DNA from 3 places in the Mesorhizobium sp. B2-6-2 genome. Region 2 is predicted to be linked to each of the others. Evidence: riboswitches for the same ligand, from Rfam matches in the RefSeq annotation. Region 2 holds a riboswitch; each other region holds the start of a gene.
What was found. A riboswitch is a leader RNA that binds a small molecule or an ion and turns the genes downstream of it on or off. The one in region 2 is predicted to bind cobalamin.
Positions count from the first base shown of each region.

Region 1 (5,089 bases), on a different contig from region 2:
GGCCCCTGCCCCCTCACCCGCGACACCAACAGAAGCACGATCGCCGCCGCCAGCATGCCGCCTGTGAAGGCGGCGAGCGGGAGCGTCCAGATGCCGAAACTGTCGCCGAAGACGGTGATGACCGAAACGGCGCCGGCTGCCGCGCCCGAGGAGAGGCCGAACAGGAACGGATCGGCGAGGTCATTGCGGGTGACGGTCTGCAGCAGCGCGCCGACGACGCCGAGGCCGGCGCCGACGGTCATCGCCAGCAGCGTGCGCGGCAGCCTCAGGTCGACGACGATGCTGCCGACCGGGCCGGATGGGCCCCGGCTGTCGAGCCCGGACGCATGCGCCAGCGCGCCGACGACCTCGCGCAAAGGTATCAGCGTCGAGCCATAGGCGATCGAAAGCAGCGCGAGCGCTACCAGCAGGATAGCGCCCAGGGCCATCGCCAGGATGAATGGGGTATGGCGCAAATTCACGGCATGGGACCTGCCGCGGCGATACCGGCGTTCGGGATTAGCGGGGGTCTCCGCGACTTCGTCATTCCAGGGCGAAGCAGGCGCGAAGCGCCGTCGCGGAGACCCTGGAGTCCATTCCGTGACCTGGCGCGCGGAGAGCGACGGCGTAGAATTCCGCACGGTTGCAACGCTCGAAAGCCACGGAATGGATCCTCGGGTCTGCGCCGCGTCGCTTCGCTCCTTGCTCCGCCCGTGGATGACGAAGTGAGGGGCGTTTTCGCCATTCTCCAAGGCAGGCTATCCATCAACGGCAACACTTCCGGCTCATCCGTGCCTCAGACCTAAAACGCCTCCGGATGCATGGCCCTGGCGATCTTGCCGATCGCCTCGATGTTGGCGGGTCCGGGCGTCAGCTCGGCGTAGCGCAGCGCCACGAAGCGCTCGTTCCTGACCGCGTCCGTCTCTTTCATCGCAGGATGGACTTTAAGGAAATCGAGCAGTTTCCTGTAGCCGCCGCCATCCTGGTAATCGAGCAGGATGAGGAACTGGGGATTGCGCGAGGCGACCGTCTCCCAGTCGGTGTTGCCCCAGCTCGTCTCCATGTCGGCCATGATGTTTTCGCCGCCGGCGGCGGCGATTATGGCGTTGGGAATGGCGAACTTGCCGGCGGTGAAGGGCTTGTCCTCGCCGGAATCGTAGAGGAAGACGCGCGTGCCCTTGCGGCCACCCACCTTCGCCATGATGCCGGCGAGCTCGGCCTTCCAGCCGTCGACCAGCTTTTCGGCCTCCGCTTGCTTGCCGAAGATCTTGCCCAGCTTCTCGACGTCGTCATAAAGCAGATCCATCGAGGCGGCGGGCCGGTTCTTGTCGAGATGGACGCAGCTCTCGGTCAGCACCAGCGTCTTGATGCCATGCGGGGCAAGCGTGTCGGGCGTCACCTCGCCGCCCGGCTTCATGCCGTAATACCAGCCGGCGAAGAAGAAATCCGGCTGCACGGCGACGAGGTTTTCGAGCGTCGGATATTTTGGCGCCAGCTCCGGGATGGCGCCCTGCTCGGCCTTGAACTCGGGGCCGACCTTGTACCACCCGGTGATGCCAGTGAGCCCGACGATCGACGGCTGCAGCTTCAGCGCGAAAGCCATCTCGGCCATGTTGAGATCCTGGATGACGGCGCGTTTCGGCGGCGCATCGAAGGTGAGCGGTTTGCCGCAGCTGTCGACGGTGACCGGGAAAGCGAAGGCGGCCGAGGCGACGAGCGACAGGGCCGGCGACAAGGCGAGGCGTTTCACGAGATGATGCTCCTTGTTGGGGTTGTGCAGGTTCAGGGCGGCGAGGAAGCGCGCATGGGAAGCTCGAAGACGGTGAGCTCGCGATCCTCGGTCGGGTGCCGCAGGCGCAGCACGTCGATGCCGAACACCTCGCGGACAAGCGGCTGCGCCAGCGCCTCGCGCGGCGGAGCCAGGGCGTGCAGCCGGGCGTTGCTCATCACCGCGACGCTGGTGGCGAAGGGCGCCACAAGCGCGAGATCGTGCAGCACGGCGACCACGGCCATGTTGAATTCGGCCACCAGCTCGAGCAGCTCGCCGCGGGCGCGCGGGTCAAGGTGGTTGGTCGGCTCATCGAGAAACAGGATTTTGGGCTCTTGCGCGATGGCGCGGGCGAGCTGCGCGCGCTGGCGCTCGCCGCCGGAGAGCGAGCCGACAGTGCGCGCGAGCAACGGCAACAGCCCAGTCCGGCGCAGCGCCTCGACGACGATGTCGCGATCGTCGTGCCGGCGCCTCAGACCGGCGTGCGGGACACGGCCAAGCTCGACATAGTCGATGAGCGCAAGGCGTGGATCCGGCTGGTCCGTCTGACCGACGACGGCGATGCTGAGCGCCCGTTCGGCGGCGGTGATCCTGTCCAGCCGGCGTCCGGCAAGACGAACCTCGCCGCGGCTCGGCGACAACGCCCCGCATAACATGCGCAGCAGAGTCGTCTTGCCGGCGCCATTGGGGCCGATGATGGCCAGCCGCTCGCCCGCCGCCAGCGACAAGCTGACATCCTCGACCAACATCCGGCCATTTGCCGTGGCGCGCAAATCGCGAGCTTCGAGCAGGAGCGCGCTCACCGGACCTGCTCCCTGGCCTTGCCCGCGGCGGGGATGCGCGCCAGTATCTTGCCGGCGAGCCTTGCCGGGCGCTGGCCGGAATTGCACCAGCCGTCGGCCAGCGAGGCATAGAGCCTGGCAAATTCGACCAGCGCGCCGGCGTCGGTGCCGCTGTCGATGGAACCGAAGAGATAGCTGGCTTTGCCTTCCGCGTTGAAGGCCACGGTCAGCGGCCGCGCGCAGCCGGCCATGCAATCGATGGTTTCGACAGCAAATGACGACGCCAAAGTCTCGGCAAGCCTTGAGCGAAGGTCGGCGCACAAATCCCCGCCGGACCTACGTCCGGTCACGGTATCGCGGCACAGCGAACAGACGATGATGCGATGGCTAAAGACGTCCAGCATTTCCGTCACTTTCCAAAAATGGCGACGGAAGGATGCCGGACGAGCCGGCCGACAAGACCGGTGTCCGCGTCTCCTCCCGGCACACCCCGTCCGGTCAACTCGTGTCGATGGCAGGTCTCCTGGCTCGCGGGTCCTTACGCCATCCGCCTTCCCAGCCTTGCCGGCCAGTGGCGTTTCGGATGGAGCTCGCCGCTCACAGTTGCGGGGGCAGCCACGGCCTCGACTCGGATGAGCTCACCGTGTTCCCTTTTCACCCCTCGCCTTGCGGCTCGGGGACCATGACGCAGCTATCGTAGGTTGTCCGCGTGCGAGTCGCAACGGGCCTTCGTCCGCCCCTCGTGCGAAAGACATGGCGGGATCGTCGGGCCGTTGCCGCAAGTCGTTTACTTCCCCTGATATGTAATAACATTACCAGCTAGAATACATTGCCTTGGCTTGTCAACCCGCTCGACTTCGCTCAAAGCGCAATTTCGATCAAACTGGCCGGCGGCGCGGGGGCTAGTGTCGCCGAGCCAAATGCGAGGAGCCATGAACCCGACAGAGAAAGCGCTGTGGTTTGTCGAAAGCCACCTGCCCGACGCCATCAGCCTTGACGAGATAGCGGCAAGCAGCGGCGTGTCGCGCTTCCATGTGACGCGCGCTTTCGGCGCGGCCACGGGACGGTCGGTCATGGGCTATATGCGGGCGCGCCGCTTGAGCGAAGCGGCGCGCAAGCTGGCCGGCGGCGCGCGCGACATTCTCTCGGTCGCGCTCGATGCCGGCTACGGCTCGCATGAGGCGTTCACGCGGGCCTTTCGCGATGAGTTCGGCACCACGCCGGAGTTGGTGCGCGCGCAAGGCTCGACCGAAAACCTCGATCTTGTGGAGCCCATACTGATGGACAGTTCGCTTCTCACCGCACTCGAGCCGCCGCGCTTCGAGACCAGCCGTCCCTTCCTCGTTGCCGGGCTCGGCGAGCGCTACAGCTGCGAGACCAGCGCCGGCATCCCGATGCAATGGCAGCGCTTCGCCCCCTATATCGGCAACATTCCGGGCGAGGTGCCCGGCGTCTTCTACGGTGTGTGCACGAATGGCGACGATGCCGGCAATTTCGACTATGTCGTTGGCGTCGAGGTGATGGATTTCTCCGACCTGCCGAAGGATTTCCAACGCGTGCGGGTGCCGGCGCAGAAATATGCGGTGTTCTCGCATCGCGAGCACATCTCGACCATCCGCCGAACCGTCAACACGATCTGGAACAAGTGGCTGCCGGTCTCCGGACACGAGATCGCCGACGCGCCCGAGTTCGAGCGCTACGGGCCCGAGTTCGATGCCCGCACCGGCAATGGCGGGCTGGAGATCTGGGTGCCGGTCAAAGGATGATGGTCTTCCCTTCTCCCCCTGTGGGAGAAGGTGGATCGGCGCGCAGCGCCGAGACGGATGAGGGGTGTTCCAGGGAAAGCCAGCGTCTCACTCCGCTGGAACACCCCTCATCCGTCGCCTTCGGCGACACCTTCTTCCACAGGGGGAGAGGGAACACCTAAAGCTCGAGATTCCACGTCTGCCCGACAAGATCCTTGCCGAAGGAATGATGGCGTTCTTCCTCGACCAGCTTGAAGCCGGCAGCCTGGTAGATGCGGCGGGCCGAGCCAAGTATGTCGTTGGTCCACAGCGTCAGCGTCTTGTAGCCCTTGGCGCGTGCGAAGGTAATGCATTCGTGGACCAGCCGCCGACCGATGCCGAGGCCGCGCGCCGACGGTTCGACATAGAGCAGCCTGAGCTTCGCGACCTTGGGCGATTTGCGCATGATGAAGACCGAGCCGACCACCTCGCCTTCGCGCTCGGCGATCCAGCTGCGCTCCCATTGCGGGACGAAGTTCTTGACGAACTCACCGAGGATCTCTGCGACCAGAGCCTCGTAAGTCTCGTCCCAACCGTATTCCTGTGCGTAGAGCATGCCCTGGCGGTGCGTGACCCAGCCGATGTCGCCGACCTGCAGCGGCCGCAGGATATAGGGCACCTTGGCTTCAGGTCTGTTGCCGAGCAAGTCTTGGACGGTGCGCATAGCCTTGACCAGCCGCTCCTGGTCGGCCGGCGCCAGGCGATCGAGCAGCGTGCGCACCTGGTCATGCGAATCCTGGTTGAGCGGCGCGAAGGCTTCCCTGCCGGCTGGCGTC
Region 1 covers NZ_VFUG01000010.1:88,834-93,922, forward strand. The annotation lists gene FJ419_RS19735 (iron ABC transporter permease) at 1-428, opposite strand, end outside; gene FJ419_RS19740 (ABC transporter substrate-binding protein) at 782-1,729, opposite strand; gene FJ419_RS19745 (ABC transporter ATP-binding protein) at 1,762-2,550, opposite strand; gene FJ419_RS19750 (DUF1636 family protein) at 2,547-2,933, opposite strand; cobalamin riboswitch at 3,025-3,229, opposite strand; gene FJ419_RS19755 (AraC family transcriptional regulator) at 3,462-4,295, shown strand; gene FJ419_RS19760 (helix-turn-helix domain-containing GNAT family N-acetyltransferase) at 4,453-5,089, opposite strand, start outside.
Region 1: linked by a shared signal. The riboswitch ahead of FJ419_RS19750 (DUF1636 family protein) and the one ahead of bluB (5,6-dimethylbenzimidazole synthase) in region 2 are both predicted to bind cobalamin.

Region 2 (5,089 bases):
GCGCATGGCCGGCGCGCAGGATCGCAGGGCCCATGCGGTCGAAGAAGATGAACGGCCCGACCAGCCGGCGCTTTGCCGTCGGAAGAGCGCGGCGCACCTCGAAGCCGCCAATGTCCTTGGCGTTCGGAACGACCATCAGCTCGATCTGGTCGCAGGCGAAGGCATCGCCGGGTTCAGGGTCGTTTCCGGGAAAAAAGCTCATGACTACCCTCAGGCGAAACGCAGCGCCGACCTTGCCTTCGCCTTGGCGGCCTCTTCCTCGCGATTGCGCGGTTCCTGGTTGGTTTCGAGCGAATCGATCAATTCGCGCGCAGCGGCCGCGATCGCTTCCACTGCGTGATAAAAAGCGTGCTCGTTGCGCTTGGACGGCTTCGTTGAGCCGGCCAGCTTGCGCACGAACTGAAGCGCTGCGTCATGCACTTCGTCATTGGTCGCCGGCGGCTCGAAATTGGCCAAGGTCTTGATGTTGCGGCACATGGCTTGAACTCCTTACCTGCTTTCTTTGCCCTTACCCGGTCTGAGATCATCCGCTGAGGTGTTGAGATTCAGGTCAGGCCGAGCCGAAAATGGTGATTTCCGAGAACCGGAGCGGAGCGTACTTGAAGTACGTGAGCACCGGAAGTTGCCATTTGCAGGCCGGCTTCACCTGAATATCAACACCTCAGTCGGCGTCCAGCGGTTCAGTTCCCATCGGCTTGCCGTCGCGCGACAGCCTGATCTTCTCGACCTTGTCCTCGGCCGCTTTCAGCAGCCGGTCGCAATGCGCCTTCAGCGCTTCGCCGCGCTCATAGATCTTGATCGACTGGTCGAGCGGGACGTCGCCGCGCTCAAGATCATCGACGATCTTCTCAAGCGCGTCGAGCGCCTGTTCGAAGCTCATCGCCTTGACGTCCTCATTGCCTTCCAATGCCATACCCTATCCCTTCATCAGCCGCCCGACATGGGCGGCGACTGAAAATGCCAGTCCCTGCAGATCGTAGCCGCCTTCCAGCAGGCTGACGAGCCTGTTGGAGCTATGGCGGCCGGCGCGTTCCATCAATTGCCCGGTCGCCCAGTCGAAATCGTCCTCGGTCAGGTTGATCTCGGCCAGCGGATCGCGGTGGTGCGCGTCGAAGCCGGCGGAAATGATAATCAGGTCCGGCGCGAACGCATCGATGGACGGCAGCACGCGCGACAGGAATGCGTCGCGGAACAGGTCGCTGCCGGTCTGCGGCGAAAGCGGCGCGTTGACGATGTTGCCGGCGCCGGTCTCGCCCTTCGCGCCGGTGCCTGGGTAAAGCGGCATCTGGTGCGTCGAGCAATAGAGCACCGACGGGTCGTCCCAGAAAATGTCCTGCGTGCCGTTGCCGTGATGGACGTCCCAGTCGACGATGGCGACGCGCTCGGCCTGGTGCTTGTTCTGGGCGTAGCGGGCGGCGATCGCCGCCGTGTTGAACAGGCAGAAGCCCATCGCCGTGGTCTTCTCGGCATGATGTCCAGGCGGACGCGCGGCGACGAAGACGTTTGCCGCACGGCCCTCGAAGACGTCGTCCACCGCCGCGTTGGCACCGCCGATCGCGGTGATCACGGCCTGCCAGCTTTTCGGGCTGGCGCTGGTATCGGCGTCGATCGACACGATCCCGCTCTCAGGGATCGCCGCGCGCACGCGCTCGACGAAATCCTCGGGATGCGCATAGAGGATCGTTTTCTCGTCGCCTTCCGGCGCCTTGACGCGGTCGAGCGCCGAAAACGCCTCGTCGTCGAGCACGCGCTCGATGGCACGCAGGCGGTCGGGCCGCTCGGGATGGCCGGGCGGCGTGAGGTGTTCGAGGAAGATCGGGTGCGTATAGAGACGGGTGGCCATGGCGCCTAATCTAGGGACCTGGCGGCCGAATGACCATGTTTGGCAGGCCGAATGGCTGGGGAAATCGCGTCTTGCCGTGTCGCTAACGCCATTGGCGCGGCCCAAGCTTCGCTGTAAGGTCGCATCGCTGCCAGGTGCCCGCGACGCGGGAGAATCGGGAACACGGTTGAACTCCGTGGCGTGCCCAACACTGTAAGGGGGACCGCGCCGGCACACGCCACTGTCGAAGACGGGAAGGCGCCGGATGCGGGACGATCCCGAGCCAGAAGACCGGCCCGGCAGACATGGTTTTCCGCTTGGTCAGGCGGGGGACTGCTTGTCGCAAGGGGAAAAGCGATGACGGCAGCAGCGATCGCCGCGAGCGGCGACGACTTTGACCAATTGGCGCGCGACGCGGTCTACCGGGCGATGTTCACCAGGCGCGACGTGCGCAGCCATTTTGTCCCCGACGATCTCGATGACAATGTGCTGGCCCGGCTCATCACCGCCGCCCATCACGCCCCGTCGGTCGGCTATATGCAGCCGTGGAATTTCATCGTCATCCGCGACGCCGCAAGGCGGCAGCAGGTGCGCGACCTGTTCCTCGCGGCGCGCGAGCAGGAATTGCCGGCGATCGAGGCGGAACGGCAGGCGCTCTACCGTAAGCTGAAGCTCGAAGGCATCTGCGAAAGCGCGCTCAACCTGTGCATCACCTGCGACCGGCAGCGCTCGAAGGACTCGCCGCTCGGTCGCTGGCACAATCCGGAGATGGACCTCTACAGCACTGTCTGCGCGGTGCAGAATTTCTGGCTGGCGGCGCGGGCCGAAAGTGTCGGCGTCGGCTGGGTGAGCATCATCGAGACCGAGGCGCTGAAGCGGCTTCTCGCGATCCCGGAGCATGTCACGCCGATCGCCTATCTCTGCGTCGGCCGCGTCTCGGCCTTCGCGCCGAAGCCGGACCTCGAGGCGCATGGCTGGGGCAAGCGCCTGCCACTGCCCGAACTGGTCATGAGCGAGACGTTTCGCGGCGCCGGCGAGGCGCCGCTTAAATCGGCGATCGCAAAGCTCGGCGGCGCATCAAAGCCATGATCAGGCAGCCCTCGGCGTGTCCCAGCGCGAGCCGCCGCCAAAAGAGCCCAGCGCCTTGTCGCGCAATTCCCTGAATTTGGACGAGGTCTCGGCGAGCCGCCGGTCCCATTCGGGATTGGGCGCTTGGCCTTCAATGGCTTCAAAATAAACCTGCATCAGCGAGGCGATGGCGAAGGGCTCGATGAAGGCTGCCTTGAAGGCCCAGGCAAAGACGATGGCTAGCACGAAGGCCCAGCCGGCAAGCTGGCCCGGCATGACCCACAGAATGGCGGCCGCGGGCGCCAGCATCAACAGGAAGATGACGAAGGACACGCCCCACATGATCGCCGCCAGCCAGACGGCGTTCTTGACCATGTGCTTGCCGTTCTGCGCGTAGAGCACGACGCCTTGCCTTGCCGTCTCGAAAGGCGAGCTCGAATTGATGCGGATGTTGTAGCCGAGGATGATCTCGTCGACATAGGTCAGCGACAGGCGGATCACCGTGTTGATGAAGCTTACAATGCCGCTCAGGCCCGGAATGGGCAGGAAGGCGGCGATGCCGCCGATCAGGCCGGTGATGGCTCGGATGGCGCCCTTGACCAGCTGGTCGACGACGAAAAGGATGTTGGCCTCGGCAAAGCGCTGGGCGACCACTTCCTTGGCGTAGGCGATCTGGCCCTGGCCGTCGGGAACGTCACGGCCGTCGATCAGATGCACCATGACGGCGATATGGCCCGCTTTCAGCACATAGAGGATGTATTCGCGGATCCAGTAGACGGCGATCGAGACGACGCCGAAGCCGACCACGCCGCCCCACAGCGCGAAGGACATCGGCCCGTCGGGATCGGTGGAGATGTGACCGACGCCGTAGCCGACGCTGGCGCCCGTGCCGGTCGCCATGATGTAGGCGACCGTGATGCCGAAATAGACGATCATGCGAAAGACGATGAACGGCCATGTCCGCATCATGATCGACACAGATCTGGCGATGCTGAAGTCCCACATGCCCCGAGTCCCCCTCATCCTGCGCATGATCCCGAAAATCGGAATCGATTTTCGGAAAAGGATCATGCGCCGAATTAAAGTTTTACAGCGTTCCTTTGCGCGTTCAAAGAACGCGCGGCGCTGTAATAGATGGCGAAGGAGGATGCGCTCGCCCCGGCGATTGTCAATCGCGGCAGGGTTGCGCCGGCCCGAAACCGGTGCACAAGCCGGTGGCTTGGTTACCTGAGCGTGCCGTCAAGGCTTCTTTCGCAGGCCTTCGAGCAACTGCTTGAAGGCAGCAATCGCTTTTTTCGAGGTCGCCTCGGGATCCGTCGAATTGGCAATGCGCTGCGCGGCCTGGCTGCTGGCGCCATTGATCAGCCGTGAGGTCGTCTCGGGATCAAGCTCCGGAACGACCTCGCCCTCTTCCTGCAGCCTGGTCAGATGGTTGGTCATCGAGGCGATGCAGGCGCTGGCATTCGGCCACTGCGCCGGGTCGCCGAGCACCGCCGGGCCGTCGCGGAACATGATGCGCTGGATTTCCGGCTCCAGCGCCATCTCGATATAGGTGGTGCATTCGTCGACGAAATGCTGCCAGCGGGTCGGCGCTTTCGAAGCCACCTCGTTCACCCGCACAGCCATTTCGCCGTCGATCTCGGCGATCACCGCCTGAAGCAGCCCCTTCTTGTCGCCGAAATGATGGTAGAGCGCACCGCGCGTGAGGCCGGCCGATGCGGTGAAATCGTCCATCGAGGCCTCGGCATAGCCGATCGTGCCGAAAGCATGGCGAGCGGCTGCGATCAGCTTGGCGCGCGTCTCGGCGATCATCTCCTTGCGCGGTCTGTGCATGGCTCTGGCCCTATTCACATACGCCTCGTATGCCAATTGACATACGCGGCGTATGAACTATCTCACAGTCATACGCAGCGTATGTAATTCTAGTATGCACCGTTGTCGAGGAGCAGGATCATGCGAAACCCTTATTCGGACATCTTTCGGGCTCCCGGCACGAAAGGCTTCGCCGCGGCGGCTTTCATCGCGCGCTTGCCGATCGCCATGGCCCCGATCGGCATCGTGGCGATGCTGTCGCAGACGCATGGCGAATACTGGCTGGCCGGCGCCGTCTCGGCGACCTATGCGCTGGTCAACGCTTTCCTGTCGCCGCAAGTGTCGCGGCTGGTGGACCGACGTGGCCAGACGGCGATCGCAGCACCC
Region 2 covers NZ_VFUG01000006.1:126,083-131,171, reverse strand. The annotation lists gene FJ419_RS15070 (pirin family protein) at 1-202, opposite strand, end outside; gene FJ419_RS15065 (DUF2277 family protein) at 211-477, opposite strand; gene FJ419_RS15060 (exodeoxyribonuclease VII small subunit) at 662-913, opposite strand; gene FJ419_RS15055 (histone deacetylase family protein) at 917-1,843, opposite strand; cobalamin riboswitch at 1,959-2,137, shown strand; gene bluB (5,6-dimethylbenzimidazole synthase) at 2,180-2,911, shown strand; gene FJ419_RS15045 (hypothetical protein) at 2,912-3,895, opposite strand; gene FJ419_RS15040 (TetR/AcrR family transcriptional regulator) at 4,130-4,723, opposite strand; gene FJ419_RS15035 (MFS transporter) at 4,844-5,089, shown strand, end outside.

Region 3 (5,089 bases), on a different contig from region 2:
CGGCGGCCCGTTCGGCTTCACCCGCAACCCGCTCTATGTCGGCCTGATGGGGCTGCTTCTCGGGATCGGGCTGCTCTTTGACAGCTGGTGGGCCGTCATCGCGACCATCGCGAGCTTCCCCATCCTGCATTACGGCGTGGTGCTGCGCGAGGAGGCCTATCTGGAACGCAAGTTCGGCGAACCCTACCGCGCCTACAGGGCGAGCGTGCGCCGATACCTTTGAGCATCAGTCCTTCGGCACGTTGCTGTAGAGCGCCACGCCGACGCGGTCGTTGCGCCGCCACCGCACCAAAGCGCGATAGGCCGTATCGTCGGCCGGGACCTCGAGCAGGAAGCGGTCCGGGATCTCCACATCTGCGCCGACGCGCAATTCCGCGCCCTGCTCGTGCTGATTTCTGACCGAGCAACCGATCCTGACGCCGGCGGCGATGATCGTGGCTTGCTTGAGCACGAATTCGCGCGCATGAAGACGTCGCTCGGTCTCGGGAAAACTGGCCATATCCGGCGGGCTCCTCAGGCAAGGCTCTCCTCGCCATGGGGCCGCACCATAGCAGCGAAGCGTTTCCGTTCCGTTAGCGATCACTGAAACGGTGGTGTGCCGACTTGATATGCCGGCCGGGTCCACGGATGGAGCGTTCACGCCTGAGCATTCAGCCGGCGACAGTGACGCCGCTCGCACGCAGCACCCAGCGGCGGCCGTCGCCGCGGAACTCAGTGAGCGACAGCGGCTCGATATCGATCTTCCAGACCGAGGAAAGCGGCGCGCCGAGCACATGCGCCATGGCGGCGCGGATCGGCACGGCATGCGTCACTGCGACGGTGTGACCGCTCTCGCCGGCCAGCCGCTCCATCAGCGCAGCACCCCGCCGGGCGACGGCGGCGAGCGATTCACCGCCATGAGGCGCCGCGTCTGCGTCGGCGAACCAGGCCGCCATGCCTTCCGGGTCCCCGGCCTGCACCTCCTCGAAGCTTTTGCCGGCCCAGCGTGCGAAATCCTGTTCGGCAAGCAGCGGCTCGACCGTCGCGTCAAGGCCGAGCGCCTCGGCCGTCCGCCGCGCGGCAAGCGCCGGACTTGTCCAGACACGGTCGGCGCGACGCAGCGAAGCGGCCAGCGCGCCGGCGCGATCCAGGGCGCGCGGCTCCGGCGGCTCATCGTTCGGAAAGCGGCCCTTGCGCATTCCGGGCGTCGCTCCGCTTGCGATCATCGTCAGGCGGGCAAGCATGAAAAACTCCGTGGCCCAGCGAAAAACAGGCCTCACGTAGCCGTGCCGCCATTACATGTCGTTGACAGGCGAACGAAGTGCTGACAAGTGTCTTAGTGCTATACGGGATTGGAAGCCGGTGCGAGTCCGGCACGGTCGCGCCACTGTGATCGGCACCAGCCGAAAGTCAGGCCTTATTCCGCAGCATCGTTCGATCAACGGGACGCAGTATCCCAAGGGAGGTCAATATGTCCGACACCACCTTCGCCCCCAGCTACGGCCCGGTTGCGATTCCGGTCCGCGAGCTTCTGCCCTGGGCCATCCTCGGCGGGCTGCTTTTGATGCTGGCGATCTATTTCGTCGGCGCGGAAGAAGGCGCCACCTCGCTGATCCGCGGCACCTATGTGCACGAATTCGTGCATGACGGCCGCCACCTGCTCGGCTTCCCCTGCCACTAAAGCGGCAGCATCGCTGAACCCGCTTTCGATTCCGATCTAAGGCAATTCCGGACGGAAAACCGCTACGCACTTTTCCTGGAATTGCTTGGTTGGCTTAACGCAATTCCGGACGGAAAACCGCTACGCACTTTTCCTGGAATTGCTTAGAGGGATTGGTGACATGGTTGGAAAACTTTTGCTGCGCGGCATGCTTGTCGGGCTGGTCGCCGGGATTCTGGCGTTCGCCTTCGCCCGCGTCTATGGCGAGCCGCAGGTCGACAAGGCGATCGCCTTCGAGGAACAGCAGGCCCAGGCCGCCGGCGGGGCGCCGGAGCCCGAGATGGTCAGCCGCGCCACGCAAGCCGGCATCGGCCTGGCAACCGGCGTGCTGATCTATGGCGCCGCGCTTGGCGGGCTGTTCTCGCTGGTCTTCGCCTATGCCTATGGCCGGCTGGGCTCGCTCGGACCGCGCGGCACCTCGGCGCTGCTGGCGTTGCTCGGCTTCCTGGCCGTGATCGTGGTGCCCGGCCTCAAATATCCGGCCAACCCGCCCGCGGTCGGCAATGCCGAAACGATCGGCTACCGCACCGAGCTGTTCTTCATCATGATCGTCATCTCGATCACGGCGATGGTGGCGGCGGTGGGTCTGGCGCAGCGGCTGTGGAACCAGCTCGGCGCCTGGAACGCCTCGATCGTGGCCGGGCTCTCCTTCCTCGTCGTCTTCGCATTGGTGAAGGCGGCGCTGCCCGACATCAACGAAGTGCCGGAGAACTTCTCGGCGACGGTGCTGTGGCAGTTCCGCGTCGCCTCGCTCGGCATCCAGCTGGTGCTGTGGACCGTCGTCGGGCTCGGCTTCGGCGCGGTTGCCGAACGCGTGGTCGCGGCGCGCGACCAGCGCAGCCCGGCACGCCGCTACGCCTGAAATCCGATGCGTTGGCCGCCACTGTTTCGCGCCCTGGCGGCCAAAGCGGCTCAACGGTCGGTACGACCGCAGAGCCACTTTGGTCTTTTGTTTTCTCGCAATTCCGGACGGAAAACCGCCGCACACTTTTCCTGGAATTGCTCGGTTGCGGCGCTGCTCGCATTTGTGGCCGCCACATCCGCGCAAGCGCATAGCGGATCCTCGGCCCCGCCTCCTCCGGGCATCCAGATCCCCGGCCTGACCCACGGCCAGATGGCCGTCATCGCGCGCCATCGCGGCGAGATCCTCGACCTCGCCCACCGCCAGACCGCGACAGACCCGACCTTCCGCCGGCTCTACAATCACGGCAATCTGCAATTCACCTATTGCCTCTGGGGCTTGATGCCGGGCAGCCTCGGCGACGAGGAAAGCCCGTTCAACGAATGCAGCCACGCCTATCTCGCCGCCGCCAAGGCGCTGCTCACCCATATGGCGACGATGCCTTCAGCTGAACGGGGTGCGAAGGCGCTGATCTCGGACATCGATGCCGAGATGGTGCGCAGCGGCGCGTCGTGGATCCTGTGCCAGTATAGCCGCGAGGCCTTCAGCACCGGCGCGGTCGTCGAGCCCAGATGGCGCGACATCTTCTTCCACTTGCCGAGCCTTGCGGTGATCCTCGGCACTGTGGCGGCGCTCGGCGCCGCCACAATGTCGATCTTCGGCACGCCGCTCGCCCGCGTGCGCTAACCGGCTTCGGCCGGCTGATGTTCTCAAGATACCAGGCGACGTAACGCGGCTCGTTTTGCTCCCGCAGATCGCGTCTGGCAGCGCGATTACTTCGAACGCATCCCATAGGCGGCAAGGAACGCTTCGACCGAGGCATCGGCGTGCCGCTCAAGGTCGGCTTTCGAGCGCGGATTGCGTCCGGTGAACATGGCTTCGTTCATCGGAATCCAAAGCAGCATTCCAAAGAAATGGCTGGCCGCCAAACGGGGATCGTCGGTCTGCAACAGGCCTCGCCCTGTGAGCTTTTGAAAACAAGCCGCTACCGAGGAAAGCATGCGCTCAAAGCCTTTGTCGTACCAGCTGCGGCCAAGCTGCGGCATCCGATCGGCATTGGCAATAATCAGACGCCGGAGCCTCAGCAACTCGTCGTTCATCAGCGTGGTGACCAATCGCCGGGCAAGCTGCTGCAGGCCGCCCTCCAGGAATTTCGCTTCGGAAAGCAGCATCGTCACGGACTCGACAACGTCGTTGGTCTGGGACGCGGTGGACTCCACGACTTTGCTGAAAAGCGTCTCCTTGTCCGTGAAATGCTTGTAGACGGTCTGCTTGGAAGCGCACGCTCTGGTGGCGATCTCCTCCATGCTGGTCCCATCATAGCCGTTGGCGATGAACGCCGCCGTCGCCGCCTCGATGATTTCGCGATCCTTGCGAGCCGATCTGGTCTCACCGTCAATTTTCATAACGCCTCTCGACCGGTACTAGACGGTACGGTTCCGTCGTGATAGCCATCCGTTGCAGTACTAGACTGGCTAGTACCCGGCAACGAAGGTTCAAACTGATGACGCAAATGCTTTTCCTCAATCTGCCGGTACGCGACCTGCAGGCAGCGACCAAGTTCTATCTCGCGATCGGCGGCACGCTCAACCCACAGTTCTCGAACGACCAGGCCAGTTCGATCATGTTCTCCGAATCGATAGGAGTCATGTTGCTGACGCACCAACACTACAGCCAGTTCACAGCCCGGCCGATCGGCGACGCCAAGCGCGAGAGCCAGATGCTGATCGCGCTGACCGTCGACAGCAAGGACGCGGTCAATGCGACAATCGAGAAAGGGATCGCGGCGGGCGGCCGCGCTGATCCCAACCCTGCGCAGGATCTTGGTTTCATGTTCAACCGCCACATCGAAGATCCGGACGGAAATGTCTGGGAGTTCCTGTGGATGAACCCCGCAGCCATGCAATAGACCATCTGTATCGCAATCCCGATGTCGGAACGACATCCGAGAAAGCGACGGGCAGCCGTCGCTCTCATGTCCGGGCAATGCCTGCCATCGCCCTCGACCGATCTTGTTATCCCGATATCCGCTCAGACATCTGGCGCGCTATCGCCCTTCCGCCCAGCAAATCTCGGCGAGTTGGACTCCGGAACTGTGCTCTAGCCAGCCATGTTCGCTCCCGAAGCGCTTGCCTGTATCAGCCATGCGCGCGCTCGTGATGGTGGCCTTGCGGATCGGCCATGGCGAAGGGCAAATCCTCGGTGTCGGGACCGGCCGCCAGTTGCAGCCTGGCGCTGAATTCGTGCGGTTCGGCAGGTGCGACCAGGCTCTGCAAATAATGATGGTCGCCGCCGACCGGAGACAGCGGCAGGCTTTCGACCGCACCGTCCGCCCTTTCAATGGCGACGTTCGCCCGCAGGCCCTCGGCGTGACGCGACAGGCGCAGCCGCATGCGCTCGCCCTGCGGCGTGTCGACGATTTCGAGCAGCCCGCTGGCTAGCTTGCCCGAGACCAGGAACGGATCCGGCGCATGATGGTGGCCAGCTTC
Region 3 covers NZ_VFUG01000014.1:9-5,097, forward strand. The annotation lists partial or broken gene FJ419_RS22705 (methyltransferase) at 1-223, shown strand, start outside; gene FJ419_RS22710 (PilZ domain-containing protein) at 227-499, opposite strand; gene FJ419_RS22715 (histidine phosphatase family protein) at 651-1,223, opposite strand; adenosylcobalamin (AdoCbl) riboswitch at 1,307-1,450, shown strand; gene FJ419_RS22720 (CbtB domain-containing protein) at 1,451-1,660, shown strand; gene FJ419_RS22725 (CbtA family protein) at 1,821-2,561, shown strand; gene FJ419_RS22730 (hypothetical protein) at 2,727-3,287, shown strand; gene FJ419_RS22735 (TetR/AcrR family transcriptional regulator) at 3,374-4,006, opposite strand; gene FJ419_RS22740 (VOC family protein) at 4,105-4,509, shown strand; gene FJ419_RS22745 (cation diffusion facilitator family transporter) at 4,739-5,089, opposite strand, start outside.
Region 3: linked by a shared signal. The riboswitch ahead of FJ419_RS22720 (CbtB domain-containing protein) and the one ahead of bluB (5,6-dimethylbenzimidazole synthase) in region 2 are both predicted to bind cobalamin.